DNA from 3 places in the Enterobacter adelaidei genome. Region 1 is predicted to be linked to each of the others. Evidence: predicted binding sites of a transcription regulator. Region 1 holds the regulator's gene; each other region holds the start of a gene.
What was found. The regulator LexA, encoded in region 1, represses DNA repair genes until DNA is damaged. The targets are predictions, from matches to a motif close to TNCTGTATGTACATACAGNA.
Positions count from the first base shown of each region.

Region 1 (10,041 bases):
GGCCACGATATCGGCCAGGTCATGGAGCCTCGTCTGGCGAGCGTTCTGACACCGCGTGAACGTATGGGGCGTATTGGCGCAGAACGCCTGCTGGCGCGCATTCGTGGCGAGACGGTTACCCCTAAAATGTTAGATTTAGGTTTCACCTTGTCACCGGGTGGATCTATTTGAGCTGACAAATTTGAGCTAGCTCACACTTATTCACTTCTCGCACGTTTGGATATTGCTTCTCTTTTGCCCCGGCAGGACAATGTTACCGATAACTGTTACCCGTAACAATTGACTGAGGGACACCCTTTGAGCACGACTAATCATGATCACCACGTCTACGTCCTGATGGGCGTTTCCGGTAGCGGGAAATCAGCCGTGGCCAGCGAAGTGGCGCATCAACTCCAGGCTGCGTTTCTTGATGGTGACTTCCTCCATCCGCGCAGCAATATCATGAAAATGGCCTCCGGCGAGCCGCTGAACGACGACGACCGCAAACCGTGGTTGCAGGCGCTGAATGACGCCGCGTTCGCGATGCAGCGCACCAACAAAGTTTCCCTTATCGTTTGCTCCGCGCTGAAGAAAACCTACCGTGACCTGCTGCGTGACGGCAACCCGAACCTCTCTTTCATCTACCTGAAAGGGGATTTTGAGGTGATTGAAAGCCGTCTGAAGGCGCGCAAAGGTCACTTCTTCAAGACTCAGATGCTGGTGACGCAGTTCGAAGCGCTGCAGGAACCGGGTGAAGATGAGAAAGATGTCTTAGTGGTTGATATCGATCAGTCACTGGAAGGTGTTGTTGCCAGCACCATCGAGGTCATTAATAAAAGGCAGTAAGTTTTGAGTACATTAACGCTTGTTTTGACAGCAGTGGGTTCCGTGTTGCTGCTGCTGTTTTTAGTGATGAAGGCGCGTATGCACGCTTTCGTTGCTTTGATGGTGGTTTCTATTGGTGCAGGTCTCTTTTCCGGGATGCCGCTCGACAAAATCGCAGCGACCATGGAAAAAGGGATGGGCGGTACGCTGGGCTTCCTGGCGATTGTCGTCGCGCTTGGGGCGATGTTTGGCAAGATTTTACATGAGACAGGCGCTGTTGATCAGATAGCCGTCAAGATGCTGAAATCCTTCGGACATAACCGTGCGCATTATGCGATTGGCCTGGCCGGTCTGATTTGTGCCCTGCCGCTGTTCTTTGAAGTGGCGGTTGTGTTGCTGATTAGCGTGGCGTTCTCTATGGCGCGTCACACCGGGACTAACCTCGTGAAGCTGGTTATCCCACTGTTTGCGGGCGTGGCAGCGGCAGCGGCGTTCCTGCTGCCCGGGCCAGCGCCGATGCTGCTGGCATCTCAGATGCACGCTGATTTCGGCTGGATGATCCTGATTGGTCTGTGTGCGGCGATCCCGGGGATGATTATTGCCGGTCCGCTGTGGGGCAACTTCATCAGCCGTTACGTTGAACTGCACATTCCGGATGACATCACCGAGCCGCACCTCGGCGAAGGTAAAATGCCATCCTTCGGCTTCAGTCTGTCACTGATCCTGCTCCCGCTGGTGCTCGTTGGGCTGAAAACCATTGCCGCGCGCTTTGTGCCGGTAGGTTCCAGCGCGTACGAATGGTTTGAGTTTATTGGCCATCCGTTCACGGCGATCCTGGTGGCGTGTCTGGTGGCGATTTATGGCCTGGCGATGCGTCAGGGGATGCCGAAAGACAAAGTAATGGAAATCTGCGGTCATGCGCTGCAACCTGCGGGCATTATTCTGCTGGTGATCGGTGCGGGTGGGGTGTTCAAGCAGGTACTGGTGGATTCCGGCGTGGGTCCCGCTCTGGGTGAAGCGCTGACCGGAATGGGCTTGCCGATAGCCGTGACCTGCTTCGTGCTGGCGGCTGCAGTGCGTATCATTCAGGGTTCTGCGACCGTCGCGTGTTTAACCGCCGTGGGTCTGGTGATGCCAGTGATTGAACAGCTGCATTACTCAGGCGCGCAAATGGCTGCGCTGTCTATCTGTATTGCAGGTGGGTCTATCGTGGTTTCTCACGTGAATGACGCAGGCTTCTGGCTGTTCGGTAAATTTACCGGTGCCACCGAGGCGCAGACGCTGAAAACCTGGACGCTGATGGAAACCATCCTCGGTACGACAGGCGCAATTGTCGGGATGATTGCCTTTACGCTGCTGAGTTAAATGCGGTGATTTGGCAAGGCTAAAAATAAGGCCCGGTAGCGTTAGCGCTTACCGGGCCTTCATCATTCTGCGAATGACAGGCCGGGAAGAGTGAAAACTCCGCCCGGCTTTTTATTGTCATTCGCCCTGCGTTGAACTCTCAATCGTCAGACGCACATCAGACGTAATCAGTTCAGCCAGCATCTGATAGACCTTCAGCGTTTCTTCCGGCTCGGCATCGCCAGTATCACTGATAAAGCCTTCATCACGCAGCGTCAGAACCAGTGAACTGAAGACCGCTTTGTCGAAGAATTCAGGAGCGTTAATACCGTGCAATACAGACAGTCGCTGGGCCAGCGTCCGGCTCTCTTTCTCCAGCGTTCCACGGTTGATCGACGGGTTCGCACTGAGCAACCAGAATGTAATGGCATAACGCTGCAGCGTTTCACGCGCACCGGCCGCCAGCAGTTGCAGGGTACGGGAACGTGACGGATTGATATGCAGCTCGTCGTTCACAACGGTGATCAGCCCCTGACGACGCAGTTCTTCCGTCAGTTTATCCAGCTCGCCAGCCAGTTCATCCTTGCTCCAGCGCAGGAACAGCTCCGCTTTCAGCATCGGGTAGAGCGTGTCAACGTGACGCAATAGCTCCTGACGTGAAATGCGACGATGCTGGGTGATGATAGCTGCCATGAGTGACGGCAGCATCAGCATATGGGCGATATTGTTGCGATAGTACGTCATCAGCACGGCCTGCTCGCGCGGCAGAATGATGATGTCGCCGATCGTGTCCTTTTCGACTTCGAACTTGTTCATCTGCAAAGCGTGATCGATAAGCTCACTGGCGCTCGCAGAAGGTACCGTCGAGTCAACCGAGTACGGGACGTTGCGCATCATATCGAGATAACAATCGAGCTGCTCTGTCAGCTGTTCGCGAGTCAGTGAACGCTGGCGAGACGCCAGAAGCGCCGTACAACACAGGTTCATAGCGTTAGCCGCACCAGCATTGTTAATGCGCACCATCAGCTCAGACGCGATGCCGTTGACCGTTGGCGTCAGCCAGGCCGGACGAACCGCTTCGATAGGGTCGATAGACTCGCGCCACTCCGGAACGTGATGGTTCAGATACGTCATCAGCGGCATCGGCTCGCCAAAGTTCACGTAGCCCTGTCCGAGATTACGTAGCTTGCTCAAACCGCGCAGCATTTGCGGCAGGCTCTCTTTCTCTTTAGTCGCGCCACGCAGCTCTTTAGCGTAAGTCCCCACCTCCATTACGTGCTCGTAGCCGATGTAGATTGGCACCAGCGTGATTGGACGAGTTCCTCCGCGCAGCATGGCCTGAATGGTCATGGACAGCGTGCCGGTCTTCGGATCGAGCAGACGGCCGGTACGGGAGCGACCACCTTCCACGAAGTACTCAACGGAATATCCGCGGCTGAACAACTCACCCAGATACTCGCGGAACACCGTGGAGTAGAGCTTATTGCCCTTGAAGGTACGGCGAATAAAGAAGGCGCCCAGTCGACGGAAAATCGGGCCAGCTGGCCAGAAATTCAGGTTAATACCGGCCGCGATATGCGGCGGTACCAGCCCCTGGTGATAAAGCACATAGGAGAGAAGCAGGTAGTCCATGTGGCTGCGGTGGCAGGGGACATAGACAATTTCATGGCCATCATGCGCCAGTTGGCGTACACGCTCGGCGTTATGGACGTTGATGCCCTGATAGAGACGGTTCCAGGTAAAGCTGAGAATACGATCGGACAGACGAATCATCTCGTAAGAGAAGTTCGCTGCAATCTCTTCCATCAGTGCAATGGCGTTCTGCTGGGCTTTCTCATGTGAAATCTTCTTGCTGCGTGCTTCGTCTTCGACGGCACGGGCAATCGCTTTGGAGGCCAACAGCTTGTTGAACAGATCCTGACGCGCCGGGAGACGCGGCCCAACGGCAGCGAGGCGCTGACGGGCGAAGTGCATACGCGCTACGCGCGCCAGTTTTTGCGCGATGATCTTGTCGGTGCCATGCTCGTCCGCCATTCGACGCAGCGAAACGGAAGGGGAGAAACGCACAAAGCTGTCGCGTCCCAGCCAGGAGACCGCGAAGAACTTCTGGATGCCGTTAAGCATGCGCAGCGGTGGATTCTCTTCACCTTTTTCACGACCCGGGCGACGACCAAACATCACCGAAACTGGCACCATCTGCACATCCAGATCAGGATTGCTGCGGTGCAGGTCGAGATAGTCATGGAACAGCTTGATGGACTCTTCTTTTGGCGTGTAATAGGTAAACACGCGCGGTCCACCGTGAATGAACACGTAGCGCGGCAGCAGAGTTCCGTCAACTTCTAGCGGTTCAAGCGGGTCAGGTAAGTCATGCGCCAGGCACTGGGCGCGAAGCGTCAGTAAGTCTGCCTTCGAGTTATAAGGCAAAACGTACATAATGGGGCGCGACGTATCGAGCCCTAATTCCAGCGCGGGTTCTGCTGGGATAGACTTGCTTTTTACCAGGATGCTTAATGGTAAATTAAGTAATTTGTAGTAAATTCGTGGCCAGCCGGACATAAACGATGTAAAGCCTCTGGTTAATAATGCAATTGCGGCGCAAGGATAACAGAAAGCGCGCAAAATTTCTGTTGTTACCCGTCATACTTCAGGCGGCAGCGAAACGCGCTGCCACTCTAGTTACTGACGCTATTTCCAATAAAAGGTTCTTTTAATGGCCAATAATACCACTGGGTTAACCCGAATCATCAAAGCCGCCGGCTATTCCTGGAAAGGTTTCCGTGCCGCGTGGATCAATGAAGCCGCCTTTCGCCAGGAGGGCGTCGCCGCTATCATCGCGGTGATTATCGCCTGCTTCCTTGATATTGATGCAATAACACGCGTTCTTCTGATCGGCTCCGTACTGTTGGTGATGATAGTGGAAATTCTCAATAGCGCTATTGAGGCCGTTGTTGACCGGATTGGCTCAGATTTCCACGAGCTCTCTGGCCGGGCAAAAGACATGGGTTCCGCTGCCGTGTTGCTGGCGATTATTACTGCGGTCATTACCTGGGTCACGCTGCTTTGGTCACATTTCCGATGAGCCTCGAGGAATAATTAAGTCCCTGGTTTTTTGTGCAGTTTTTGGTTCCAAAATCGCCTTTGACTGTATATACTCACAGCATAACTGTATATACACCCAGGGGGCGGAATGAAAGCGTTAACGACCAGGCAGCAAGAGGTGTTTGATCTCATCCGGGATCATATCGGCCAGACGGGTATGCCACCCACGCGTGCGGAAATCGCTCAGCGTCTGGGCTTCCGTTCTCCGAATGCTGCCGAAGAACACCTGAAAGCGCTGGCGCGTAAGGGCGTGATTGAGATTGTTTCGGGCGCGTCACGCGGTATCCGCCTGCTGGTGGAAGAAGAGACGGGCATTCCGCTGGTGGGGCGTGTTGCTGCCGGTGAGCCTTTACTGGCACAGCAGCATATTGAAGGCCACTACCAGGTCGATCCGGGGATGTTTAAACCGAGCGCTGATTTCCTGCTGCGCGTAAGCGGCATGTCGATGAAAGACATCGGTATTCTTGACGGTGATCTGCTTGCGGTTCACAAAACGCAGGATGTGCGAAACGGCCAGGTTGTGGTCGCGCGTATTGATGACGAAGTGACCGTTAAGCGTCTGAAAAAACAGGGTAATACCGTACAGCTGCTGCCTGAAAACAGCGAATTCTCCCCGATTGTGGTGGATCTTCGCGAACAGAACTTCTCTATCGAAGGGCTGGCAGTAGGGGTGATTCGCAACGGCGAATGGCTGTAATCTCTTCCTGACAGGCTACGGCGTTGCTGTAGCCTGCTTCCTTTACCTCTCCCGGTATTTTTCATGTCACTGCTGACGGCATCAGATAAGGCATTGTGGCGTCTTGCACTGCCGATGATTTTCTCCAATATTACCGTGCCCTTGCTGGGTCTGGTCGATACTGCTGTTATTGGTCATCTGGATTCACCTGTTTATCTTGGCGGCGTGGCGATTGGCGCGACGGCAACCAGCTTCCTGTTTATGCTGCTGCTCTTTTTGCGCATGAGTACCACCGGGCTCACGGCACAGGCGTATGGTGCCAGAGATCCGCTGCGCCTGGCCCGCGCGCTGGTGCAGCCGCTCATTCTGGCGCTTGGTGCGGGAGTATTAATCGTTGTATTGCGCTCGCCCCTGATTGACCTCGCGCTTCACATCGTTGGCGGTAACGAGGCGGTGCTGGAGCAGGCGAAACGTTTCCTGGAAATTCGCTGGCTCAGTGCGCCGGCATCACTGGCTAACCTGGTTCTGCTGGGGTGGTTACTGGGCGTGCAGTATGCCCGCGCGCCCGTCATTTTGCTGGTGGTGGGAAACCTTCTCAACATTGTGCTTGATGTCTGGCTGGTAATGGGTCTGCATATGAACGTGCAGGGGGCTGCACTGGCGACGGCAATTGCCGAATACGGGACTTTTATCATCGGTATGTGGATGGTCTGGCGCGTGCTGGCGATGCGCGGGATCTCTCTTGCGCTACTCAAAACCGCATGGCGCGGCAATATCCGTAAGCTGCTGGCACTCAACCGTGACATCATGCTGCGCTCACTTCTCCTTCAGCTCTGTTTTGGCGCGCTGACGGTTTTCGGGGCTCGGCTGGGGCCAGACATCGTCGCGGTCAATGCCGTATTGATGACGCTGCTGACCTTTACCGCCTACGCGCTGGACGGTTTTGCCTATGCTGTGGAAGCACATTCCGGGCAGGCGTACGGCGCGCGCGAAAGCGGGCAGCTTCAGGATGTCTGGCGGGCAGCCTGTCGTCAGTCAGGGCTGGTGGCACTGGCATTTGCGCTGGTTTATGCCGTTTTTGGCGAGCAGATCATTGCATTACTCACCTCACTTCCCACACTGCGTGAACTGGCGAGCCACTATCTCATCTGGCAGGTGATCTTACCGGTGGTCGGTGTCTGGTGTTATCTGCTGGACGGCATGTTCATTGGGGCTACGCGCGGAGCCGAAATGCGTAACAGTATGGCGGTGGCAGCTGCAGGGTTTGGTCTGACGCTGCTGACGCTTCCCTGGCTTGGCAATCATGGTTTGTGGCTGGCGTTGGCCGTTTTCCTCTCGTTGCGGGGCCTGTCTCTGGCCTTTATCTGGCGCCGTCACTGGCGAAATAATACCTGGTTTCCTTCCCATCACGATATATCGTGACGGTTAAAGATTCCGAATATCAAAATAGCTGCAGAATCCTTAACTACAATTATTATCACGTCCAGCAGAAAAGAACGTAACGGACGTTGCGACCCGACGCTTAACAAGAGGACACGATGATGAATAAAGACGAAATCAGCGGCAACTGGAAGCAGTTCAAAGGTAAAGCGAAAGAGCAGTGGGGGAAGCTGACAGATGACGATATGACCGTCATTGAAGGTAAACGCGATCAGCTTGTCGGTAAAATCCAGGAACGCTACGGCTACGCAAAAGACCAGGCGGAAAAGGAAGTTGGCGACTGGGAAAAACGCAACGACTACCGCTGGTAACCGGGTTATACCCGAAAGTACAAGGAAGTACACCTTTAGGGCGGCCATGAGCCGCCTTTTTCATTGCTAGCGAGGTTTTTTCTTCACAACGATTGTGTGGTCGTGCTGGCACTTATCGTGATGGCTGCATGATTCCACCTCGACACAGGCAGAACACAGCCCATGTGCTTCAATAACATTATGACGCAAGGCAAAGCCCATTTTGGCCGCCAGCGTATGCATAATGTCTTCAACACCTTCAGCCCCTTCTTCTTTTACCACGCCGCAGCGGTCGCAGATAAACATGGCTGATGTATGGGTTGGCTGGTCAAACAGGTGGCACAGCACATAGCTGTTTGTGGATTCAACCTTATGCACGAACCCTTGTTCCAGCAGAAAATCGAGCGCGCGATACACCGTAGGCGGTTTGGCCTGCGGCTCGCTTTCGCGGAGCAGGTCGAGCAGATCGTACGCGCTGATGGCTCCCTGTTGCAGGCTCATCAGGCGTAATACCTCAAGGCGCTGCGGAGTCAGGCGCACATTGCGTTGCGCGCAGAGCTTTTCGGCCTGCGCTAACAGCTCTTTTGTGGACTTATCCATTTAGCACCCCGGATGTTATAGGACGGAAAACCCTCACTTTATCATGTTCTGGTAAAAACACCGAGATCCGCCTGTCTGTGCTATACCTGACGCATTGCAAACCGGGAAACGAACAATGAAAAGACCTGACTGTATTCGACACTGGCGCGACGTGGAAGGCGCTGATAACTCAACCTATCCCGACAGCGACGAGCGTTTTTCCATCGGTGCGCCGCTGGCTCGCAAGCTCGGGCTAGGGCGTATTGGTATCCATCATGAGCGTTTACCCCCCGGACGTCGGACATCCTATCCCCATGCGGAAAGCGACGAAGAAGAGTTCATTTACGTGCTTGAAGGATATCCTGAAGCCTGGATTAATGGCTATTTGTGGAAGCTTGAACCCGGCGATAGCGTAGGGTTTCCCGCCGGAACCGGCGTCTGCCACACCTTTATCAACAACACGGACGAAGAGGTTCGACTCCTGGTAGTTGGCGAAGCCAACAAGAAGCACAACCGCATCTACTATCCGCTCAACCCAGTGTATGCCGCCACGCGAGAAGATCGCTGGGTCGATCACCCGCCCCAGTTTTTCGGGCCGCATGATGGAAAACCTGGGAAAAAATAATTTCCTCTTCTATAAATATTGAGGACCGTCACAAATTACAACAGGTCTGGTTAGAATTTAACTTAGGGAAATAGCGGGTCTTTTTGTACTTATTCACAGCAATAGTTCGTACCTGTTTGGGTGATAACAGACAGGGGTTATTTCATAACAGACTATAAGACGAGCATACTGTGAAAAAACATTTTAAATTTTCGGTGGTTAGCATCGCCGTCTCCATGTTTATGGCAAATCAGGCCGGAGCAGCCAATACCTGGACAGAAGCACGTAGCGATGCGATGGGGGGGACGGGGGTCGCGGCTGGGAGCTATGGCAACGGGGTGTTAATCAACCCGGCGTTGCTTGCAAAGGCGAAACCTGACGATGGTATTACAGTGATCCTGCCCTCTATCGGTGCGCAAATTTCAGATAAAGACAACCTGCGCGATAAGATTGATGACATCAGTGATGATGTCAGCGCCTATCGCAGTACCCTGGATAATATCAATCTTATCGATCTCCTTAATCCTTCCAGTGCTGCATCGCGGCAGGTCTCTGCCGCCGCAGGCGACCTTGCCGATCAACTGGATTCACTGAAAGGGAAAACCGCCAGCGGTAAAGCGGGAGGTGGGATCGCTGTAAGTATTCCTAATGACGTGTTATCCGTAGCATTCGTCGCAAAAGCGAATGCGCGCGCGCGCGTGAGTTCTTACATCGATCAGGGCGATATTGAAAAGTTACGCCTGGTAGAAGATGTTCCTGCTGCAGCGCTTCGCATTAATCCGAATGATTTGAAGTCAAAAGGTTTTGGTCGTGCGGCAATCGTTTCAGACTATGGCGTTGCAGTGGCGCGTCAGTTTGATATCAGCGGTGTGCCTGTTTCCGTGGGTATCACTCCTAAGCTGCAACAGACCTGGCTCTACAACTACACGGTCTCGATCTACAACTTTGACAGTGGTGATATCAACAGCAGTCGCTATCGCAACGACGATACTGGGTTTAACGTTGATGCCGGCCTTGCTGCTGATTTCGGCGAAAACTGGACGGTGGGTTTGACCGGTAAAAACCTGTTCTCGCGTGATATCGACACCAAAGAGGTGGATGGCGTGCGCGATACTTACCAAATCAGCCCTGTCGTTACGGCGGGTGCGGCCTGGCATACCGATCTCCTGACACTGACGGCGGATGGTGACCTGACCGAAACC
Region 1 is NZ_CP154353.1:303,444-313,484, forward strand. It holds gene gntR (gluconate operon transcriptional repressor GntR) at 1-171, shown strand, start outside; gene gntK (gluconokinase) at 298-825, shown strand; gene gntU (gluconate transporter) at 829-2,169, shown strand; gene plsB (glycerol-3-phosphate 1-O-acyltransferase PlsB) at 2,287-4,707, opposite strand; gene AAHF05_RS01500 (diacylglycerol kinase) at 4,862-5,230, shown strand; gene lexA (transcriptional repressor LexA) at 5,339-5,947, shown strand; gene dinF (MATE family efflux transporter DinF) at 6,011-7,348, shown strand; partial or broken gene AAHF05_RS01515 (hypothetical protein) at 7,345-7,419, shown strand; gene AAHF05_RS01520 (CsbD family protein) at 7,468-7,677, shown strand; gene zur (zinc uptake transcriptional repressor Zur) at 7,744-8,256, opposite strand; gene AAHF05_RS01530 (cupin domain-containing protein) at 8,372-8,860, shown strand; gene AAHF05_RS01535 (conjugal transfer protein TraF) at 9,031-10,041, shown strand, end outside.

Region 2 (10,041 bases), on a different replicon from region 1:
CAGGGAATATCGATGACAGATATGCTCCTTGCAGGATATGAAATGTATCGCAATAAAATGAAATGATGAAATCATGATTTCATTTCCAGGTTAACCACTCAGACCCCCGCCTTCATGAAAGGATGAAATCATTATTTCATCCTTTCATCTAAGTATATGCACTCTAATCGCCTGTCACCTCGCTTACTAAAAAGTACAAAGCAACTTAATGATTGCATGAAAGCATGAAAGCATGCTTTTTTTATGGCTGCTACAGATTTTCTTATCTAGTCATATCTCTTTGCCGCACAGCTGGGACTCAAGATTAATCTTTGCAGACTCCGGCCGCAGATCATTCAGCCATAGAATCGGTGTTCTATGGGAAACAGGTCAACTTTGTAGCCCCCCGGAATATGGGAAACAGGTCAACTACACAGACACCCCGGAATATGGGAAATAGGTCAACTTCACAGACATCCCGGACTATGGGAAACAGGTCAACTTTGCGGACGACCCGTAATGTGGGAAACAGGTCAACTTCGCAGACGGCCCGGACTGTGGGAAGCAGGTCAACTTCGCAGACGGCCCGGACTGTGGGAAACACATCAACTTCGCAGGCGGCACGAACTGTGGGAAACAGGTCAACTTCGCAGATGGCCCGTATTGTGGGAAACAGGTCAACTTCGCAGACGGCCCGGACTGTGGGAAACACATCAACTTCGCAGACGGCACGAACCGTGGGAAACAGGTCAACTTTATGGCCAGCAGGGAGTGTGGGAAACACGTCAACTTCGCGGACAGTCATGACTGTGGGAAACAGGTCAACTTAATAACTGGCCGGGACTGTGGGAAAGAAGTCAACTTAGAGGGCAGCCCGAACAGTGGGAAACAGGTCAAGTTCGGCATGTAATGTGGGAAATACAGCAAGTTTAGTATCCCCCCAAAAGTAAGAAACAGTCCAAGGGGGGATATAGGATAAATTTCAGGTCATTGTTTTTTATCAAGAAAATTAAACAGTAAGCGACCATCTTCTTCGGTTGTATAACTTACCTTTAAGGGCGTCTTCTCATTAATTTTCTTCAACGCAGGTTCCAGGAAGGTACGTTTCATTTCCGCAATATTGTTCTTCTGCGAGGTTGGAAGCATAAACCTTTCACATAACCAGTCATGTGTGGTGATCCAGACACCAGTGCTCCGGAACTGACACAGGCTTTCATAAAGCCGGATGACACGAACACTATTGAGCTGGCCGCAGTCATAGAGAGAATAGGTTGTGAACTGGGAGGTTAAGCCAACAAGGAATGGCATGACCTTGTAGTTAAACTCAATCTGCCAGGAACCCCGGCCTCTCTTCATTCCTGCTTCAGCAAGCCAAGGACGTTTAACTTCTTCAAACTCACCTTCTTTTGGATAGAAGGTAACCGTTGATTCGCCCAAAGCATTTACCCCAGCCTTTACATCACGACTGGCGACAGACGTAGCGACATTGAAGTATTTGACGTAATCGGAAACGCTAATTTTGAAGAGAGGTAATACGTCAGAATCATCATCCTGACTGTCGTTGAAATAGGCCTGCATAAGGCATAACCACAGCACACGTTTTGCCTGAAGAGGCAAGTAATATGCGGCTTCGGTCAATTCGTTAGATTGCTTTATACTGGCGCGTTTTTTAAACGTTTTAGTAGCTGGCAAGAGTGCTTGAGTATCCATTCCAAGGCCTATGGGTAAATTATTATTCACCCATAATGACAGTGAAAACAGAAATTGCAAGCTATCACGTTACTTATCCACCGGGAAAATATGCAATTTATCCACAAGTGGATAATTGAGATCTAAACTTGACCTGTTTCCCATAGCTTGTTGATGCATATCCCATAGCTTGTTGCTATGGAACCCACAGATACGTGATTAATTACCCATAATATGTTAACCAGTTGCCCATAATGAACTCCTCTCAGGGCGCGCTGCATGCGGCTTTCAGGCTCCCTAAAAGGAGTAAAATAAAGAAAAAAGAATTAAAAAAGACTTTATAAAAATATACCCGTGGATAAGTGGATAAAGCTGAGTGGGGTATCCATTTAACACCGAGCGTAAGCAGAATTTATCCGTGCAGTTCCCTGGTGCTTCCTCGCTCACTCGCGGGCTTCGCCCTGTCGTTCGGCTGCGGCGAGCACTACTGGCTCTCTCTGAAAGGCGAAATTTAACCGATCCTCGCTATGGGGATATCTTTCCAGCGTGTGGTGTACGCAGGGGAGAGCATATCGCGTTTCATCTGCCATGCAGGCGCAATCCCTCGTCCTGCAAACCAGACCTGTCCCAGCCCGGAATGATTAATGCCATCGAGAACCTTCATCAGCTCAGCGCTGTGAGGACGGGGAGGACGTTCGTCGAACAGCTGCAGCTGCGAAACGCCGGAGCCGGTGAAGTCATTCAGCATCACACCGGCTTTAGCATACCGGTGCCCATCCTTCCAGATACGCTCCAGAGCCGTTGTGGCGGCCGCAATGATGTCCCGGGTGTCCTGAGTGGGGGTAAGCAGTTTCTCCGTGGCCACGTTGCCGTAGTAAGGCTCTTTAACGGCGAACGGAGACGTTTTGATAAATACGGAAATATGCCGGCAGTACTGGCGCTCTTTACGCAGCTTTTCTGAGGCCCGTTCTGCGTACTGACAGACAGCCTGGCGCAGCGAATCGTACTCCGTGATTTTCTCTCCAAAACTGCGGCTGCAGACAATCTGCTGTTTCACTGGCGGGGCTTCCTCAAGTGACATACAGCTTTCCCCGTTCAGCTCCCGGACCGTTCGCTCAAGGACCACGGAGAAATTTTTGCGGATAAAGGCCGGGTTCGTCAGGGCAAGATCGAGCGCGGTCCTGATGCCCAGTACATTGAGCTTGCGTGCAATGCGGTTTCCCACGCCCCAGATCTCTTCGACCGGCTGCAGTGAAAGCAGTTTCCGCGTTCGCTGAGGATTCCCCCGGGTCAGGGCGAGCACGCCGCGAAACTGTTTCCACTCCTTTGAGGCCCACTGGGCTGATTTCGCCAGCGTTTTCGTTGGTCCGGCGCCCACACCGATGGTCAGACGGGTACAGTCATACACGTGCTGGCGCAGCTGCCGGCCGAAATCCTCAAGATCCATGCAGTGCTCCACGCCTGTCAGGTCAAGGAACATCTCGTCGATCGAATACTGTTCCACCCTGGGGGCCAGCTCCTCCAGGCAGTTCATCACGCGCGCCGACATCGAGGCGTAAAGCTCATAATTGCTTGAAAAACAGTATATTTGTTCCGGGTAAAGCTCGTTCTTTATCTGGAACCACGGGGTGCCCATTTTGATCCAGGGCTTCGCCTCGGCGCTGCGTGCGATCACATTTCCGTCGTTGTTGCTCAGGACGACGATCGGCTTTCCTTTCAAATCCGGGCGGAAAACGCGTTCGCAGCTGGCATAAAAGCTGTTCACATCGGCCAGGGCAAACATCAGTACATCTCCCTCGGGCGGTGGATGATGTGCGTGACGACGCCAAAGATATCCAGATCGTCCGGGTCGGGATAAATCGGCGACCAGGCGGCGTTCATTGGCTGCAGCGTCAGTCGTGGCGTCAGCAGAAGCCGTTTAACCGTAAACTCCCCCTGCACGCTGGCCACAACAATATCGCCGTGCCGGGGCTTCTCTGCACTGTCCACAACCAGCAGATCGCCATTGTAAAGGCTGCCGTCGGACATGCTGTCACCGCTGGCACGGAGATAGTAAGTCGCGCTCGGGTGCCGTATGCAGTAATCATGGAGATCCAGGTCGGACTCGACATAGTCAGCGGCAGGGCTGGGAAAACCGCAGCTGGCCAGGTCTGCAAACAACGGATGGGCCTGTGGCGGGAGTGCTTTCCCGGTGCTGAAAAACTGCAGTTTCATCTTTCCTCCTGACGTCTAAATATACTGGTTATGCATACAGTATATTTAACAGCGCGAGGATAATCCAGATCACCTGCTTCATGAACAGGGTGAGTAACCTAAGTTACTCAAAATGCTATTTATCCTCATTGTGAGATTTTTAAATTACTCACAATGAGAAAATAAGGCTTTTGTTTTGCCATTTTGCTCTTATAATATGTATCAAATTGAGTTTAATTAACGGAGCATAATGATGAATATTTACTGCGATGATGGTTCAACTAATGTTAAGCTGGCATGGTTTGAAGGAAACGAGCTGCAGACCCGGGTTTCAGCTAACTCCTTCCGGCATGGCTGGAAAGTGGCGGAATTCAGTGCCGCAACGTTCAACTATCAGGTGGGCACGCTGAAATACACCTGGGACAGCGTCAGCCGGGATGCCATCCCGACGACAAACGTGGAATACCAGTACGGTGATCTCAACCTGCTGGCCGTGCATCATGCCCTGCTGAACAGCGGACTTGAGCCGCAGCCGGTGAGCCTGACCGTGACGCTGCCCCTGAGCGAGTATTATGACGGGGACTGCCAGCGGAACGAGGAGAACATCCGACGCAAACGGGAAAACCTGATGCGTGAGCTGGTTCTGAATAAGGGCAGGGCATTTACCGTAACGGACGTGAAGGTGATGCCTGAATCACTGCCGGCGGCGTTCTCCCGTCTCGCGGAGCTGAAGCCCGGACCCGCTGAGACCACCCTGATTATCGATCTCGGCGGAACCACGCTCGATGCCGGCGTGATTGTCGGACAGTTTGATGATATCAGTGCGGTACACGGCAATCCGTCTGTCGGCGTGTCACAGGTCACCCGCGCAGCTGCAGGCGCGCTGCGGGCTGCAGACAGCGAAACCAGCGCGCTTATTGCTGACACGGTCATCCGCAACCGCAATGATCGTCAGTATCTGCAGCGAGTGATCAACGATGCCGGAAAAATTGACGATGTTCTGAACAAAATTACAGAGGCAATCACTTCCCTGGGCGCGCGCGTCACCAGTGAGCTGACGGCCTTCAGGAACGTTAACCGGGTATTCCTGGTCGGGGGAGGGGCATCCCTCATTGAAGAGGCTATCCGTCAGGCCTGGCCTCTGGCTCCTGACCGTATCGAGGTTATCGGCGATCCGCAGCTGGCGCTGGCCAGAGAGATTGCCCTTTACAATAAAGAGGACTAAACGTGCCGGACGGCCAGTATTCTTTCTATCTGCACAGCGACGATCGCACCGACATCGCGGCGATGGCGACCATCAGCACCATCTCACAGCCCCTGCGTGGTGACTTCATCCGGACCGCCGTCACCGCCGGGGCGGTGATGTACCAGACGGATGCACGTTTACCGGCGCTGATCCCGGTGTTCTTTGACGGGTATCTGAGCGCCATCCGGCTTTGTGCCGTGATGGCGCTGGTATCCGGCACCTGGTCTTCACTCTCAGGACTTCCTGATGAGCCTGATGGTGGCGTGGCGGCTCTGGCCATGTCACCGGAGACGGAATACCAGCGCCGGCGTTACACCCTGACGCTTCAGGATGACCGGAGCAGTGAACGGGTTGAGCGTGTGCTGACGGGCGTGTCATCCCGCCTGCGCGGAGAGCTGCTGAGAAACCTGATTATCACCGGTCTGGCCCTGCATACGACCGCACCGGAGCTGCCGCGTCTGCTGGCCAGTATGCCGGTACCGCCCGGCACGGTCAGCGAGCTGCAGGTTCTGGTTCAGCAGATGGCTGGTACGGCTGACGTGAGTATGGCTGCAGTGCCGGAGAAACCAGCGGAGCCTGCCGCACCGGTATCCGCTGAAGCGACCAGGATAAAGAAAAATATGCGCCGGGCATTCGGAGACTAGAGCATGCCAGTGATTAAACAAAAAGCAGAGCAGTGCATTCATAACTTTCTGCGCGCCCGGAACGTGCCTGAATCTCAGTGGCCGGAGCGGGTAAAAAAGACCGGCAGGGGAATGATACTGGCAGGCGTGGCCGTCGTGGTTCCCGGTGTTCTGGTTGATAATATCTCCCTGCCGGTGACAATTGCGATGCAGGTCTGCTACGCCTCGCTGATCGGCCTCGGTGTTCTCCTGGCGTTTGACGATAAAAAGCCGAAGAACCGATCCTGAGCAGGAACATCATTCAGAATGGTAACCAGACAGCCCGGGAGGGACTGATGCAAAAGGTTAAGAGAACGGGGCTGACGCTGGCGGAGGCCAGCGAGCTGTTGAACTGTCAGGACATAAGGGAGATGAACACAATGAGGAAGACAAATGAAGTGTAATACTGCAATTTTGTTTGTGGCGCTCACACTGGCAATGCCTGGTGCTGTGAATGCCGCAGCCACAGTGGCGGTTCTTGACCAGATGGCCACGAAAAAGCAAAAGGAACGTGAAGACCAGCTCGAAGCCGTGGAACGTGATGCTTTGGCACAGCCAGATGCATGGAAAGCGTATCTACAGGTGTCTGACGCAGTGCCTGCTGATGCTCCCATCATGCTGCAAAACCGCTACCGCAGCCTCGCCATTTCACTGGCACTGAAGGCTGCAATGGCCTGTTCGTCAGACGCTCTCAAGCTTCTCGAGCGTAACGACGTAATTGAGTTTCGCGTACTCCGATCATCGTTAGTCTCAGCCTGCAAAACAGCTAAATAAGTTTCGTGCCAGCTGCCCACTTCCAGATTCCAATGTTCGGCTGGCATTCTCTCAATCCTGTAACCCTCTGTCCTGCATTGTCCTCTTCAGGACAAAAAAAAACGGCAGGGTGACATCTTATCCCTGCCGTCAAAACTAATCGCTTAATTTTTCGGCGATTATAATGTATTGTTTTGTGAAGTAAATCACATTTTTATTTAATGTGAAATTTTCCCTCCGCTTTATATCTCCCGTAAGAAATTACCCGCCGTGCCTTCACGCTAACCCGGCCGCTGCGGTCGCAAGGGTTCACGTTGTCTCCGTCCTCACCCGTTCGCGCCCTGCACGGTGCATTCAGCCCGTGAAGGGCTTGCGCTGCGGCTTCGGCGTCGCCCTGGCGTCCTCCGCTTTACGCCGTGTTTTTGTGGCGGCACGGCGCAAGAGGGTGCCGGATGCTGAGGACACAACCATGTTCAGACTGACCTGTATTGAACTCGATAACGGCGAGTTTGCCGTCTATATCAATCACCATTACCTGGGGAGTGAAGATGCCAGCGGAGAGCGACTTTCTCTGGGGGAGGTTCTGGAGCAGCTCTCCCTGCTGCCGGGCGTGGAATTACAGACCCTGCTGGAACCCGTACCGGAGTGCGATGACTGGTGCTGGAACGACATCGCCGATCGCGTCCTGCCGTCGCGTCCTGCATGTCGTGATGATGTGACGGTGGCAGGGCTCATCGCCAGGCTGAAGCAGTACCCACCGGATGCACTGTGTATGGGGACGTTCTGGCTGGAAGATGATTTTCTGTCGCTTGATGACAGTCTGTCGGAGGAAGAAATTGCAGAAGCCATGCGTATCTGCGACCACAGCCACGATGCAGGCATCGGTTTTAACTGGGATACGCTGCAGTTCGCTATCGACCACGTGAAGGGGCGCTGAAAAAAAGGACACCATCCGGGGAGGGGGTGTCCTGAAGCCATGCAATTCGTTACAGGTGAAAACCCATCAGATGTTTTCGGCACAGATAATTGCACAATCGCTGCCTTTTTTCACCTGCCATATATCCGACTCAAAAAAAAGACGTCTCCGGTCGGGGACGTCCTGAAATCAAAGGCACACATGTAAGATAACGGCGCGAATCCATTATCAGTGTGCATTCTGCCATACACTCACGGACTCATCAGCTAGCAGAACCGGTACCGAAGGATGTCGGTTCCCTCCGCCTTATTGCCGCCAGCCGGCGGCGTGTTCAACGCCGTGCCTTCACGCTAACCCGGCCGCTGCGGTCGCAAGGGTTCACGTTGTCTCCGTCCTCACCCGTTCGCACCTTTCACGGTGCATTCAGCCCGTGAAAGGCTTGCGCTGCGGCTTGCGGCGTCGCCCCTGCGCCCTCCGCTTTTCGCCGGGTTTTTGTGGCGGCACGGCGCAAGAGGGTGCCGCATATCAGAGAGGAGTGTGTCTATGTCCCGTTTTATTCTGGGTGACTGCGTGCAGGTGATGTCCCGTTTTCCGGCGCGTGCCGTCGATTTTATTCTTACCGACCCACCGTACCTGGTTGGCTATAAGGACCGTACCGGCCGCACCCTGGCCGGGGACAACTCTTCCGAATGGCTCCAGCCCGCCTGTCATGAAATGTACCGCGTGCTGAAAAATGACAGCCTCATGGTGAGTTTCTATGCCTGGAACCGCGCGGATCTGTTTCTGAATGCGTGGAAAACGGCCGGTTTCAGGGTGGTTGGCCATATCGTCTTTGCCAAGAGCTACGCCTCAAAATCGACGTTCGTGGGTTACACCCATGAGAGTGCCTACCTGCTGGCAAAGGGAAGGCCGCAAACCCCGGACCGTCCCATCCCGGACGTGATCCCCTGGAAATACACGGGCAACCGACACCATCCGACGGAGAAGCCGGTGCAGAGCCTGCGGCCGCTGATTGAATCGCTCACGCGTCCGGGGGCTATTGTCCTTGACCCGTTCGCCGGAAGCGGCTCCACCTGCGTGGCCGCCGCCGAAGCCAGCCGCCGCTATATCGGGATCGAGATGCTTGAGCAGTACCACGCCGCCGGCGTTCGACGTCTGGCACAGGTTGAACGGGCAAGAAGGATGCCGGCGGCCAATGACGGCGCGTTTTACCCCGACTATCCGGAGGCGGCATGAACTACCCGGGCCTTGAAAACCTGCGCGCGGACGTGGCCGCGCTCAGCAATGCCATGTGTGACGTGCGGATGCTGCTGAACCGCCTCGAATCGCAGCACCGGCACGACGCGGCAACGCTTACCGAACGTATGGCTGCGCAGACTCTGCGCCGGATCAACACCCTGCTTCTTGAAGCCTACCGCGAAGCCCTGGTGCTGGACGAAACCTTTCAGGACTGACTGACCCTGCCGGGCTGATGCCCGGTCTGTAACCCCTTACAAGAGAGAACAAACGATGTACGGAACCCGCGAAGAACTTTGTGTACAGCTTGAAAACATGTTCACGTCTGACGAACCCCTGGTCCTGCTGGTCTGGACGGAAGAGGGGATTAGCGTGGCCTGCCGTGAAGCCCAGCCAGAACCGGACGGGACTGAAATCCGGAATCTGATGAAGGCGATCGGCGAAATGAAAATGACGCAATACCGCCAGGAGGGGGTAAATAATCTGACTGTCAGCGATCTCCTGGCCCGTCAGCGGGAAGTGGCAAACCGTCAGGTGAGTGTTCCGGCGGTACTCCTGTCCCGCGTCCTGCGTAACTATGAATGCGAGCTGGAAAACCGGATCGGTATGGCCTGGGAAGCCGGGCGGCAGGAGCCTGAATCCGTCAGGAATGAGCTGAAGGACGTTCACGCATTACAGGAGACGCTGGCCGCGTAAGGGAGAGAGCCGGGGTAACGCCCCGGCAACCGGTGGCCATCCACTGCGAAAAGGATGTCAGTGCCTTCCGCTTTTATCCGCCGCTGCCCTCCGGGCCACGTCGGGACAATGAAACTCCCCTGAAGCTCCGTGCGGTGACGGCATGCGCCGTGACTTCACTGTAGCCCGGCCGCATCGGCCACAAGGGTTCGCTTACGCCTCCGTCCTCACCCGTTCGCACCCTTCACGGTGCATTCAGCCCGTGAAGGCTTTGCGCTGCGGCTTGCGGCGTCGCCCCTGTGTCCTCCGCTTTTCGCCGGTCTGTCGTGTCGTCACGGCGATGCCGGAACCGAGAATATGTTAACCGTGGAGGATCTATGAACCAGACCGTGACCTGTGATGCTGTTCGTCTTGAGGGTGCGCAGCGCCTGACTTTCCTGCCTGATTTGTTTGGCGGCGATTTTATGACGTCCGAGGCATCCGTGTACGCCTATGCCCAGCGTTACTGCCCTGAGTATCAGGGGGGATTCTGGCAGTTTTACCGGCTGCCGGAAGGTGGCGGATATATGGCGCCTGACGTGGAGAGCCTGACCCTGTGCAATCCGGACAACTGGTTTGAGCAGACTGTCAGCGGGGAAGTGGCGGGGATCATTCTCACGGCGCTGGTACTGAATCACCGGAGCTGGCACCAC
Region 2 is NZ_CP154355.1:36,065-46,105, forward strand. It holds gene AAHF05_RS24145 (hypothetical protein) at 1-66, shown strand, start outside; gene AAHF05_RS24150 (replication initiation protein) at 967-1,689, opposite strand; gene AAHF05_RS24155 (Y-family DNA polymerase) at 2,180-3,451, opposite strand; gene umuD (translesion error-prone DNA polymerase V autoproteolytic subunit) at 3,451-3,882, opposite strand; gene parM (plasmid segregation protein ParM domain-containing protein) at 4,115-5,086, shown strand; gene AAHF05_RS24170 (plasmid partitioning/stability family protein) at 5,089-5,751, shown strand; gene AAHF05_RS24175 (hypothetical protein) at 5,755-6,018, shown strand; gene AAHF05_RS24180 (hypothetical protein) at 6,163-6,543, shown strand; gene AAHF05_RS24185 (hypothetical protein) at 6,992-7,459, shown strand; gene AAHF05_RS24190 (DNA methylase) at 7,982-8,674, shown strand; gene AAHF05_RS24195 (hypothetical protein) at 8,671-8,892, shown strand; gene AAHF05_RS24200 (DUF1380 family protein) at 8,948-9,370, shown strand; gene AAHF05_RS24205 (antirestriction protein) at 9,727-10,041, shown strand, end outside.
Region 2: the regulator LexA is predicted to act here: its motif matches at 3,905-3,924, upstream of umuD (translesion error-prone DNA polymerase V autoproteolytic subunit).

Region 3 (10,041 bases), 2.0 Mb from region 1:
GAAATGGGGCAATTTTTCGCTTACGTGGCGGTTATCACCGTAAAGGAGAATAACTATGTCGCATAACGCAACTCCAAACACCTCTCGCGTGGAATTACGTAAAACACTTACGTTGATTCCGGTTGTTATGATGGGCCTGGCCTATATGCAACCAATGACGCTGTTCGATACATTCGGTATCGTATCAGGCCTTACTGACGGTCACGTTGCAACGGCGTATGCCTTTGCGCTGGTCGCTATTCTCTTTACTGCGCTGAGCTACGGTAAACTGGTTCGCCGTTTCCCGTCCGCAGGCTCCGCGTACACCTATGCTCAGAAATCCATTAGCCCGGCGGTAGGCTTTATGGTGGGCTGGTCATCACTGCTGGACTACCTGTTCATGCCGATGATCAACATTCTGCTGGCAAAAATTTACTTTGAAGCGCTGGTACCTTCCGTACCGTCGTGGATCTTCGTTGTGGCGCTGGTGGCCTTTATGACCATCTCTAACCTGCGTAGCATCAAGACCGTGGCTAACTTCAACACCCTGATTGTTATTCTGCAGATGGGTATTGTTGCGGTAATCGTTGGCCTGATCATTTACGGTGTTTCTCACGGTGAAGGTGCAGGTACATTGACCAGCACGCGTCCATTCTGGTCTGAAGGTGCGCATGTTGTGCCGATGATCACCGGTGCGACAATTCTGTGCTTCTCGTTCCTCGGCTTTGACGGTATCTCTTCTCTGTCAGAAGAGACCAAAGACGCTGAGCGCGTGATCCCGAAAGCGATTTTCCTGACAGCGCTGATTGGCGGCATGATCTTCATCGGTGCCTCTTACTTCCTGCAGCTGTACTTCCCGGATATCTCTCGCTTTAAAGATCCGGATGCGTCACAGCCTGAAATCATGCTGTACGTGGCAGGTAAAACCTTCCAGTGGGGCGTGCTGATCTTCTCAAGCGTAACCGTACTGGCATCCGGTATGGCGGCACACGCAGGCGTTTCTCGTCTGATGTACGTGATGGGCCGTGACGGTGTGTTCCCGACTCGCTTCTTTGGTTATGTTCATCCGAAATGGCGTACTCCTGCATGGAACGTGCTGCTGGTTGGTGCTATTGCTCTGCTGGCGATTAAATTTGATCTGGTGACAGCAACTGCGCTGATTAACTTCGGTGCTCTGGTGGCGTTCACCTTCGTTAACCTCTCTGTGATCTCGCAGTTCTGGATACGTGAGAAGCGCAACAAAACGCTGAAAGACCACTTCAACTATCTGGTGCTGCCAGTGTGTGGCGCGCTGACTGTTGGCGCACTGTGGATTAACCTGGAAGAGAGCTCTATGGTTCTGGGTCTGATCTGGGGTGCTATCGGTCTGATTTACCTGGCTTGCGTAACAAAAAGCTTCCGCAACCCGGTTCCTCAGTACGAAGACGTTGCCTGAGTTTTAACGCACTAAAAAAAACCGGAGACCATCGCCTCCGGTTTTTTTATATCTCTAATTCAGACTATCTCTTGTGCGTACTGGAACAGGGATTTCAACAGTGCCTGTTTTTCAGCATTCCCTTCATACTGAGCATAAAGCATCTCTAGCTCCTGAGCATAGCTATGCAGGAACTCCGGCGTAAAGACATTACGACGATGCTGCAACCAGCGTTCCTGTTCAGCTTCATCAAGGGTTCCCGGGTAGTTACGCGCACGGTAATTAAACATCAACTTTTCAATGCGCTTATCAGCGAACGTGATATCCAGTGCCGGCAGGTTACGCGGCTCGGTTTGCAGGACGATATTCATCGCCGCGCGGTCAGCATCGCTGAAGAAACCGTTGTATAGCTGGGCATCCACGTTTTCAGACGGAACGAACGGTTCTGCTTCTGCAAAAATGGCGATCACTTTCTCACGCACCTGCGGGTTTTCGCGCAGCACTTTCAGGTTATCCAGGCAGTGTTGTCGGTTAATGCCCAGTCTGTCAGCATCTTCCGGGCGCAGGGTATTGGCCTGCGCCAGTACCGGACATTTATTGATATGCACCAGTTTAACCGGCACCGCAGGCAGATCGCCGAGTTCATTTTTCGGGGTGTAAAGCCGTTCACGCAGAGTATCACTGTCGAGCTCCAGCAGCGGCGAGATATCGCCAGCTAAGTCCACCATAATGACCGCATTACGGTTGTCCGGATGCCAGGCTAGCGGCGCAACCCAACTGGTGTTGCCGCGCCAGGCGCCGAACATTCCTGAGATATGCACCAGCGGTTTCATCTGCGGCACATCAATCAGCGTGGTCAATTTCTGTTTGCTGCGGTGGCTCAGCAGATATTCGAACAGTCGCGGCTGGGCGGTTTTCACCAGCTTCGCCATGGCAATAGTGGCATAGACGTCTGCCATCGCGTCGTGGGCGTTGCTGTGCTCAATGCCGTTGGCGCGCGTCAGGTGTTCAAGGCGGAAGCTGGTCAGCCCATCCTCATTTTCCGGCCAGTTAATTCCCTCAGGACGCAGGGCGTAGCAGGCGCGCATGATGTCGAGCAAATCCCAGCGCGAATTGCGGTTTTGCCAGCTCCAGGCATAGGGATCGTAGAAGTTGCGATAGAAGATGTTACGCGTCACTTCGTCATCGAAGCGGATATTGTTGTAACCGACCACGCAGGTATTGGGGACGGTAAACAGATCGTGGATGCGTCGGGCGAATTCCGCCTCGTTAACGCCTTTTTCCCGCGCTTCCTGCGGGGTAATCCCGGTAACCATAACCGCTCCAGGCTGCGGCAGGTAGTCATCAGCCGGTTTGCAGTAAAAGACCTCAGGCTCGCCGATAATATTGAAGTCGTCATCGGTACGGATGGCGGCAAACTGCGCCGGTTGGTCCAGCGCCGGGTGCGTACCAAAGGTTTCGTAGTCGTGAAATAAAAAAGTCGGGCGAGCGGCAGAGTCAGACACCTGTAATACCATCCTGTTAAAAAATGACGTCACTATGGTAAACGATCGTGCGGGTCAGACCGAATAAAAAGCGCCGTAGCCGCGCAAATTTGCGCGTCAGCTTCAGAGAAAAATCTGCGTCCTGTCACATTTTTTTGCAATTAAGCCAGGTAACGACATCAGAACTCCCGTAAAAAGGTCAGCGATTTTTAATGACCTGAGGATATACCGTTGAAACGCCGTCTGTTTATTGCTGTTTCTTTACTCGCTTCGAGTGTCTCATCTGCTTTTGCGGCCGAACCACTGGATTTTTCGCCGCAGCCTCCTGCTATTCAGGCTGGCTCCTGGGTGCTGATGGATTACACGACTGGTCAAATCTTAACGGCGGGCAACGAACATCAACAACGTAATCCGGCAAGCCTGACCAAGCTGATGACGGGGTATGTGGTTGATCGGGCCATTGATAGCCATCGTATTTCCCCCGATGACGTTGTCACCGTCGGGCGCGATGCCTGGGCAAAAGGCAACCCGGTTTTTGACGGTTCGTCGCTGATGTTTCTGAAAGAGGGCGATCGCGTCACCGTGCGCGACCTGAGCCGTGGTCTGATTGTGGATTCCGGTAACGATGCCTGCGTGGCGCTGGCCGATCACGTGGCGGGCGGGCAGCCGCAGTTTGTGAAGATGATGAACGACTATGTGCAAAAGCTGAACCTGCGCGATACCCATTTCGAAACCGTTCATGGGCTGGATGCGCCAGGGCAGCACAGTTCCGCTTATGACCTGGCCGTCCTCTCCCGGGCCATCATTCATGGCGAACCTGATTTTTACCATATGTACAGTGAAAAGAGCCTCACCTGGAACGGGATCACCCAGCAAAACCGTAACGGCCTGCTGTGGGATAAAACCATGAACGTAGATGGGCTTAAAACGGGGCACACCTCGGGCGCAGGTTTTAATCTGATTGCTTCCGCAGTTGATGGTCAGCGCCGTTTAATCGCGGTGGTGATGGGGGCCGACAGTCCGAAAGGGCGTGAGGACCAGGCCCGTAAACTGCTGCACTGGGGGCAGCAGAATTTCGATACGGTGCAGATCCTGCAAAACGGTAAAAAAGTAGGTACAGAGCGTATCTGGTACGGCGATAAGGAGCAGGTGAAACTGGGTACCGACCAGGACTTCTGGCTGGCGCTGCCAAAAGCGGAAGTCCCGAACATCAAAGCCAAATATGTGCTGGATAAAAAAGAGCTGGAAGCACCGATTGCTGCGCATCAGCGGGTTGGGGAGATTCAGCTCTATGACCGTGACAAAGTGGTTGCACACTGGCCGCTGGTGACGCTGGAAGCCGTTGATAAAGGCGGCCTGTTCTCACGCCTGAGCGATTATCTGCACCACACGCTCTAACTGCAGATGAGCAGACTGGCAGGGTTGCGAGTCTGCTCACATAATAAACACTCTTCGTTTGCTGAACAGTTAAAATATGCTTTATAGTGTATAAATATACAGTAATGGGTGGAGGCAGCATGGACTACAGCATTAAGCAGCAACAGAAACGTAAGATTGCCGGTTTTCATTTGGTTGGACCGTGGGAACAAACGGTAAAACAGGGCTTTGAACAGCTGGTGATGTGGGTGGACGGTCGCCACATTCAGCCGCTTGAGTGGGTTGCAGTTTATTACGATAACCCGGATGAAGTTCCGGCAGAAAAACTGCGCTGTGATACGGCTGTGACGGTACCGGACGATTTCGTTATTCCGGAAAACAGCGAAGGCGTCATGATGACGGAAATCGTTGCCGGTGATTATGCCGTGGCGATGGCGCGCGTGGAAAACTACGACTTTGCGACCCCGTGGTATCAATTCTTCAACTCCCTTCTACAGGACAATAAATACCAGATTGCCCCTAAACCCTGTTTCGAGCGCTATCTTAATGATGGCAACGCAGACGGCTACTGGGATATCGAAATGTTTATCGCCGTTGAGCATAAAACGGTTTAAGCCTTCTAAATGAAGGGTTTTTCAGGCGGGTGTGATCCGCCCGGCTGAAAACACAGTACAATTGTGGTTTGCCGTGTAGCTGGAGAGCGGGTGTGCGTCCCGACAAATCATTAACCCCTTTTGAAATTCGGTTGTACAAACATTACCGAGTGGTGCATGGGTGTCGCATCGCGCTGGCGTTCGTGTTGACGTTTGTCCTTGTCCGCTTGCTGGATGTTCCGGAAGGAACGTGGCCGCTGATCACGCTGGTAGTGGTGATGGGGCCCATCTCGTTTTGGGGAAACGTTGTTCCTCGCGCCTTCGAGCGAATTGGTGGGACCGTTTTAGGCTCGGCACTCGGGCTTATCGCCCTGAAGCTGGAGCTTATTTCGTTTCCGGTCATGCTGGCATGGTGCGGTGCCGCCATGTTCCTGTGCGGCTGGCTGGCGTTGGGCAAAAGACCGTATCAGGCGCTGCTGATCGGGATTACTCTCGCGGTGGTTGTCGGTGCCCCTGCCGGGGATATGACCACGGCGCTGTGGCGAAGCGGGGATGTTATCCTGGGGTCACTGCTGGCCATGCTCTTTACCGGTATCTGGCCGCAGCGTGCTTTTCTGCACTGGCGTATTCAGATGGCCAACTACGTCACCGCGTTTAACCGCGTCTATCAGGCCGGTTTTTCCCCTAATCTGGTTGAGCGCCCCCGGCTGGAAAAGCATCTGCAAGCCATCCTTAACGATGTAGTCAAAATGCGCGGTCTGATTACCCCGGCCAGCAAAGAAACCCATATTCAGAAAGCGATTTTCGAAGCTATCCAGACGGTAAGCCGCAATCTGGTCTGCATGCTCGAACTGCAAATTAACGCGCACTGGGCTTCTCGCCCGAGCCATCTGTTGATGCTTAACGCACAGACCCTCAAGGAGACCCAGCAGATGACGCAGCAAACTCTGCTGACCATCGCCCATGCGCTCTACGAAGGTAACCCACAGCCTATACTGGCGAACAGCGAGCGTCTGAATGAGATCGTCGCTGAGCTGAAGCAGTTAATCAACGAACGCCAGAGCGAAAACGTGGCCGAAACACCTATTCATGGCTATGTCTGGCTGAGCATGGAACTGGCGCGACAGCTTGAGCTGTTATCACACCTGATTTGCCGCGCACTGCGCAAATAAAACGCGGATGTGACGCCTGCTGCTTCGATTCAGCAGCAATTGGGGTTATGATAGCTTTAAACGATATATACCCTAAATAATTCGAGTTGCGTGAAGGCGGCGACGCAGCGAATCCTCAGGAGCGTACATCAGTACGTGACTGAGGTGAGCGAGGAAGCCAACGCACAGGCAACTTGAAGTATGACGGGTATACTCATTGCCATTCGCGGCCGCTGTCAGTAAGGTTAATGTTACAACGGTTGCTTTAACGAATCCGAATCTCACATTATCAGGGGTGTAAAAATGGAAACTACCAAGCCTTCGTTCCAGGATGTTCTGGAATTCGTCCGCCTGTTCCGCCGCAAAAACAAACTGCAGCGTGAAATCCAGGACGTTGAGAAGAAGATCCGTGACAACCAGAAACGTGTTCTGCTGCTCGACAACCTGAGCGACTACATTAAGCCAGGTATGAGCGTTGAAGCTATTCAGGGCATCATTGCCAGCATGAAAAGCGACTACGAAGACCGCGTTGATGACTACATCATCAAAAATGCTGAGCTGTCTAAAGAGCGTCGTGACATCTCTAAGAAGCTGAAAGTGATGGGTGAAATCAAAAACGGCGAAGCAAAAAGCGAGTAATCGCAGTGAATTGTGAAAAAGGCTCTCTGGTGACAGAGAGCCTTTTTTTATGACTCAGAGCGCGGTTGTAGCTGGTAGATCCAGGCCTTAACCTGTTGCTCGTCAGGTGTGGTCACCATGACCTCAACCCGATCATAACCGTCTTCAAATTCATCCAGCATTTGCCAGTGTGCGGCAAGGTTATCGGAAATAAACAGATAACCTTCGACGCGGGGGCCATCAGGGTGGAGGACGATCCCCGGAAAATCTGCCGCCGCTCCCCAGCCACGTTCATAGAACGTGCCGGTTACGAAACCGGCCTGCCATTCGCCGCCAATGTTTTCAAGGATATGTGCGTTAGAGTGGCCCGGGCGCAGCGTGCCGTAGACAAACAAAGCGTTCATATTTTCCCTCACCAACAAAGCAAAAAGCCTGCTTTAAAAGCAGGCTTTTTAAATTTGGCTCCTCTGACTGGACTCGAACTTCATCTACATCTCCTGTTATTACTGCCTTTGTTAAATATAGCCATATTTTTACCAACATATTTACCATCATTATTGTTTTCTTGTGGTAAAAATGTCAATTAAAAACAATTGGTTGTTGTCATAACCATCTGACTATACGTATCTAAATTTGCTTTCATTATCAATATGATGTTGTCGTTATTTTTGTTAAAATAAATGATGAAAAACAATTAGTTATTTTTTATTAAATAAATCATTTTTAGTCAAGGTGAAAGCACTGACCTCCAAGGTCACTTACTGTGCTCACACCATTTTGAAAACCCACTCCTCTTTTCCACTTTCTCTATCATGTTGAATGGGCTAACGTTTAGGAAACACAAAAGCAATCGGTAGAACAATGACTACACAAAAGGAAATGGAAGAAATCAGGGCAGCGTTATCTTGGTTTGATGTACGCCGATATGATGGCCTTAAAGACCTCACCTTAGAACAAATCTATGCAGAGCTTGAAAGACGGATGTTGGCTTACAAAACAAGACAACAATGGGAAACAGCAGGCAAAGATAATCAAATACAAGCGATATACCATGATGCCACAATCCGATGTGGTGATGTGATACTTAAATCAGACTGGATTTCAGACAATCACAGACTGTCGCATAGCTATGCTGTAAGACCAATGACCAGAGTTCAATTGTTCAACTATGGGCGGGCTATGTATCGGCTGGAGACTTCAGAGCAAACAGACCCTGTTGCAGTGAGTTCCGACTACATCTCTGAGTATCTGACACAAGGAGGCATGAACCCTGCTAACAAGATGCTGATTGAAATTGACTTGGAAGAAGCCAGCAGTGACGATCTCGCAGAACATCTGAAAGTACTGATTGCTCTATGGCAAAAGCACCTGAAAACGCCTAAACCCCCGAAACGAAAATTTAGGTTTGGTCATAAGACCTTTGAAAGAATACTTGATTACAAAGTCATCCCTTTGATGGATTTGATCTCATGGGAACAGCTCTACAACGAAGGTAAGAACATACCTTTCACCATTTTAGCTGACATCCTGCATGGTAATAATGGGGTCAGAAGTAGTGAGAACATCAAAGATACTGATTATGATTACGCGAAAAATTATCTTGATAACGATGAGTACTTCAAGGTTTTAAATGATTTTTACATTAAAAATAATATGTTGAAGGATTGGGGTATCGTTGATGTGATAACACTTAACGATAAATCCTCGGATAAAAACAAAAAGTAAACACAAGGGATGTTCACAATCTGCGAACGTCCCTATAAAGAGTATCCCTCAAAAATTTCCGCGAAACTCACGGTTGGTGAACATCCCTAGTTTAGAACCAGCCAAAATCCTAGAATTATCTCCATCGAACAACATACTAAAAAACGAAATATCCAAGATATTACGTAAAAAAACAGGAGATAAACATGGTTCAAAACAAAACAGATAAAACTTTAAAACTTATTCGCTTATCAGAAGTAATAAGGAAAACCGGGTTCGGCAAGACGTGGATTTATAAACTTATCAGCGCGGGGAAATTCCCCAAACAAATAAAAATCGGTGAAAGAGCTGTTGCTTTCATTGAAAGCGAAGTTGATGAGTGGATTTATAAAGCTATAACCGCTTCTCGTAATACATCTAACTAATAAAAGGAAAATAACATGAAAAATATAAATGTGCCTGAAATATCATTTATCTTTGATAATGATAAAACTGAAGTTTTCTCAAGAATGGCAATGGATAACTTAGCTCTTTATGTGGAAAACATGTTTAAGATAATGGGTGATCAATTTGAACGTCACCTTTATGATAAAAAATATATGAATATGGTTATGGATCATATTATTTATATCACAAAACCAGACTTCCTCAAGTGGGTGAGAGACAATAATGTTGGGGAATGTATTTTTTTGATTGATGAAGTTATGGAAGATTTAAAATACTCTTATAGAGAGTTCAAAAAAATCTATCCTAAACTTGGCATTAAATAAAGAGGAAGAAATCATGAATAAAGATCTGAAAAAAGAAGCAAACAAGATATTACTGCATTTATCTAAACAATGCTTTGAATTGCGTGTGAGTTCTATTATTCAGAACCATCCTGAACAAGTAGAACAACTCAAGCATGAAGAAACTTTCATGATGAATACTTATAAGGACAGTATTAAAGTAGCAAAACAGATGTTCCCTAAAGTCGTAAGGAATACATTCTTTGATATAAAGTTATCACCAAGACTCATTGATAACGATTTTATATTGAAAGCATTAAAGGCATTTCATAAAGAAATGGATTTTATGAAAGATTCTCAAAAGTAGTTTTTTGTTTTAGCCCCGTATTGAGGGGCTGAAAATAAGAGTAAGTTAAAATATATCATGTAAAAATGAGGAGTAATCATGACTAAAAATATTGAAAGTAAAAATACATCTACTGAGTTGTTCTATGATCTTGCAAAGCGTTCTTTTGAAGCGAGCTGGAAAACAATGCAGGATATGTGTAGTGACGGCATTTCGCATCTTGTCGATGATGCTGATTTTATGAGTGCATTTATAAGGATAACGATTAATCATGTTTGTCATAACTTTGACAAGTTAACCGCGCAGGAAGGCCATCATGGGAATATTGAAGAGGTTAACTACGAAGAAGTAGCAGAACGGCTTGTGCGTAATGCTTGGGTGTTTTGTTAATACTAACTGTTTTTTTATTAAATACTAAAAATCAAAAAAGAGGATATAGATGAAGAAAGATAATCTGAGTAAAAAAGATGAAACGATGATATTCGCCATTTCAGCAACGCTAATGTTGTATGTGGACAGGATATACAGCATGGCAAGTGTAAACAAAGATGATGCAATGATTTATGTAAATGATGAAGATGTTGTTGAGTTTGCACTACGAATCCACATGAAGGAAGTATTAACTGAGTTTGAGTATTACAAGGCTG
Region 3 is NZ_CP154353.1:2,930,319-2,940,359, reverse strand. It holds gene yoeI (membrane protein YoeI) at 4-66, shown strand; gene AAHF05_RS14300 (APC family permease) at 56-1,414, shown strand; gene sbcB (exodeoxyribonuclease I) at 1,474-2,910, opposite strand; gene dacD (serine-type D-Ala-D-Ala carboxypeptidase DacD) at 3,109-4,275, shown strand; gene sbmC (DNA gyrase inhibitor SbmC) at 4,395-4,868, shown strand; gene AAHF05_RS14280 (FUSC family protein) at 4,961-6,019, shown strand; gene AAHF05_RS14275 (DUF496 family protein) at 6,302-6,637, shown strand; gene AAHF05_RS14270 (gamma-glutamylcyclotransferase family protein) at 6,685-7,020, opposite strand; gene AAHF05_RS14265 (DUF6387 family protein) at 7,478-8,341, shown strand; gene AAHF05_RS14260 (AlpA family transcriptional regulator) at 8,527-8,745, shown strand; gene AAHF05_RS14255 (hypothetical protein) at 8,761-9,090, shown strand; gene AAHF05_RS14250 (hypothetical protein) at 9,104-9,415, shown strand; gene AAHF05_RS14245 (hypothetical protein) at 9,494-9,784, shown strand; gene AAHF05_RS14240 (hypothetical protein) at 9,834-10,041, shown strand, end outside.
Region 3: the regulator LexA is predicted to act here: its motif matches at 4,360-4,379, upstream of sbmC (DNA gyrase inhibitor SbmC).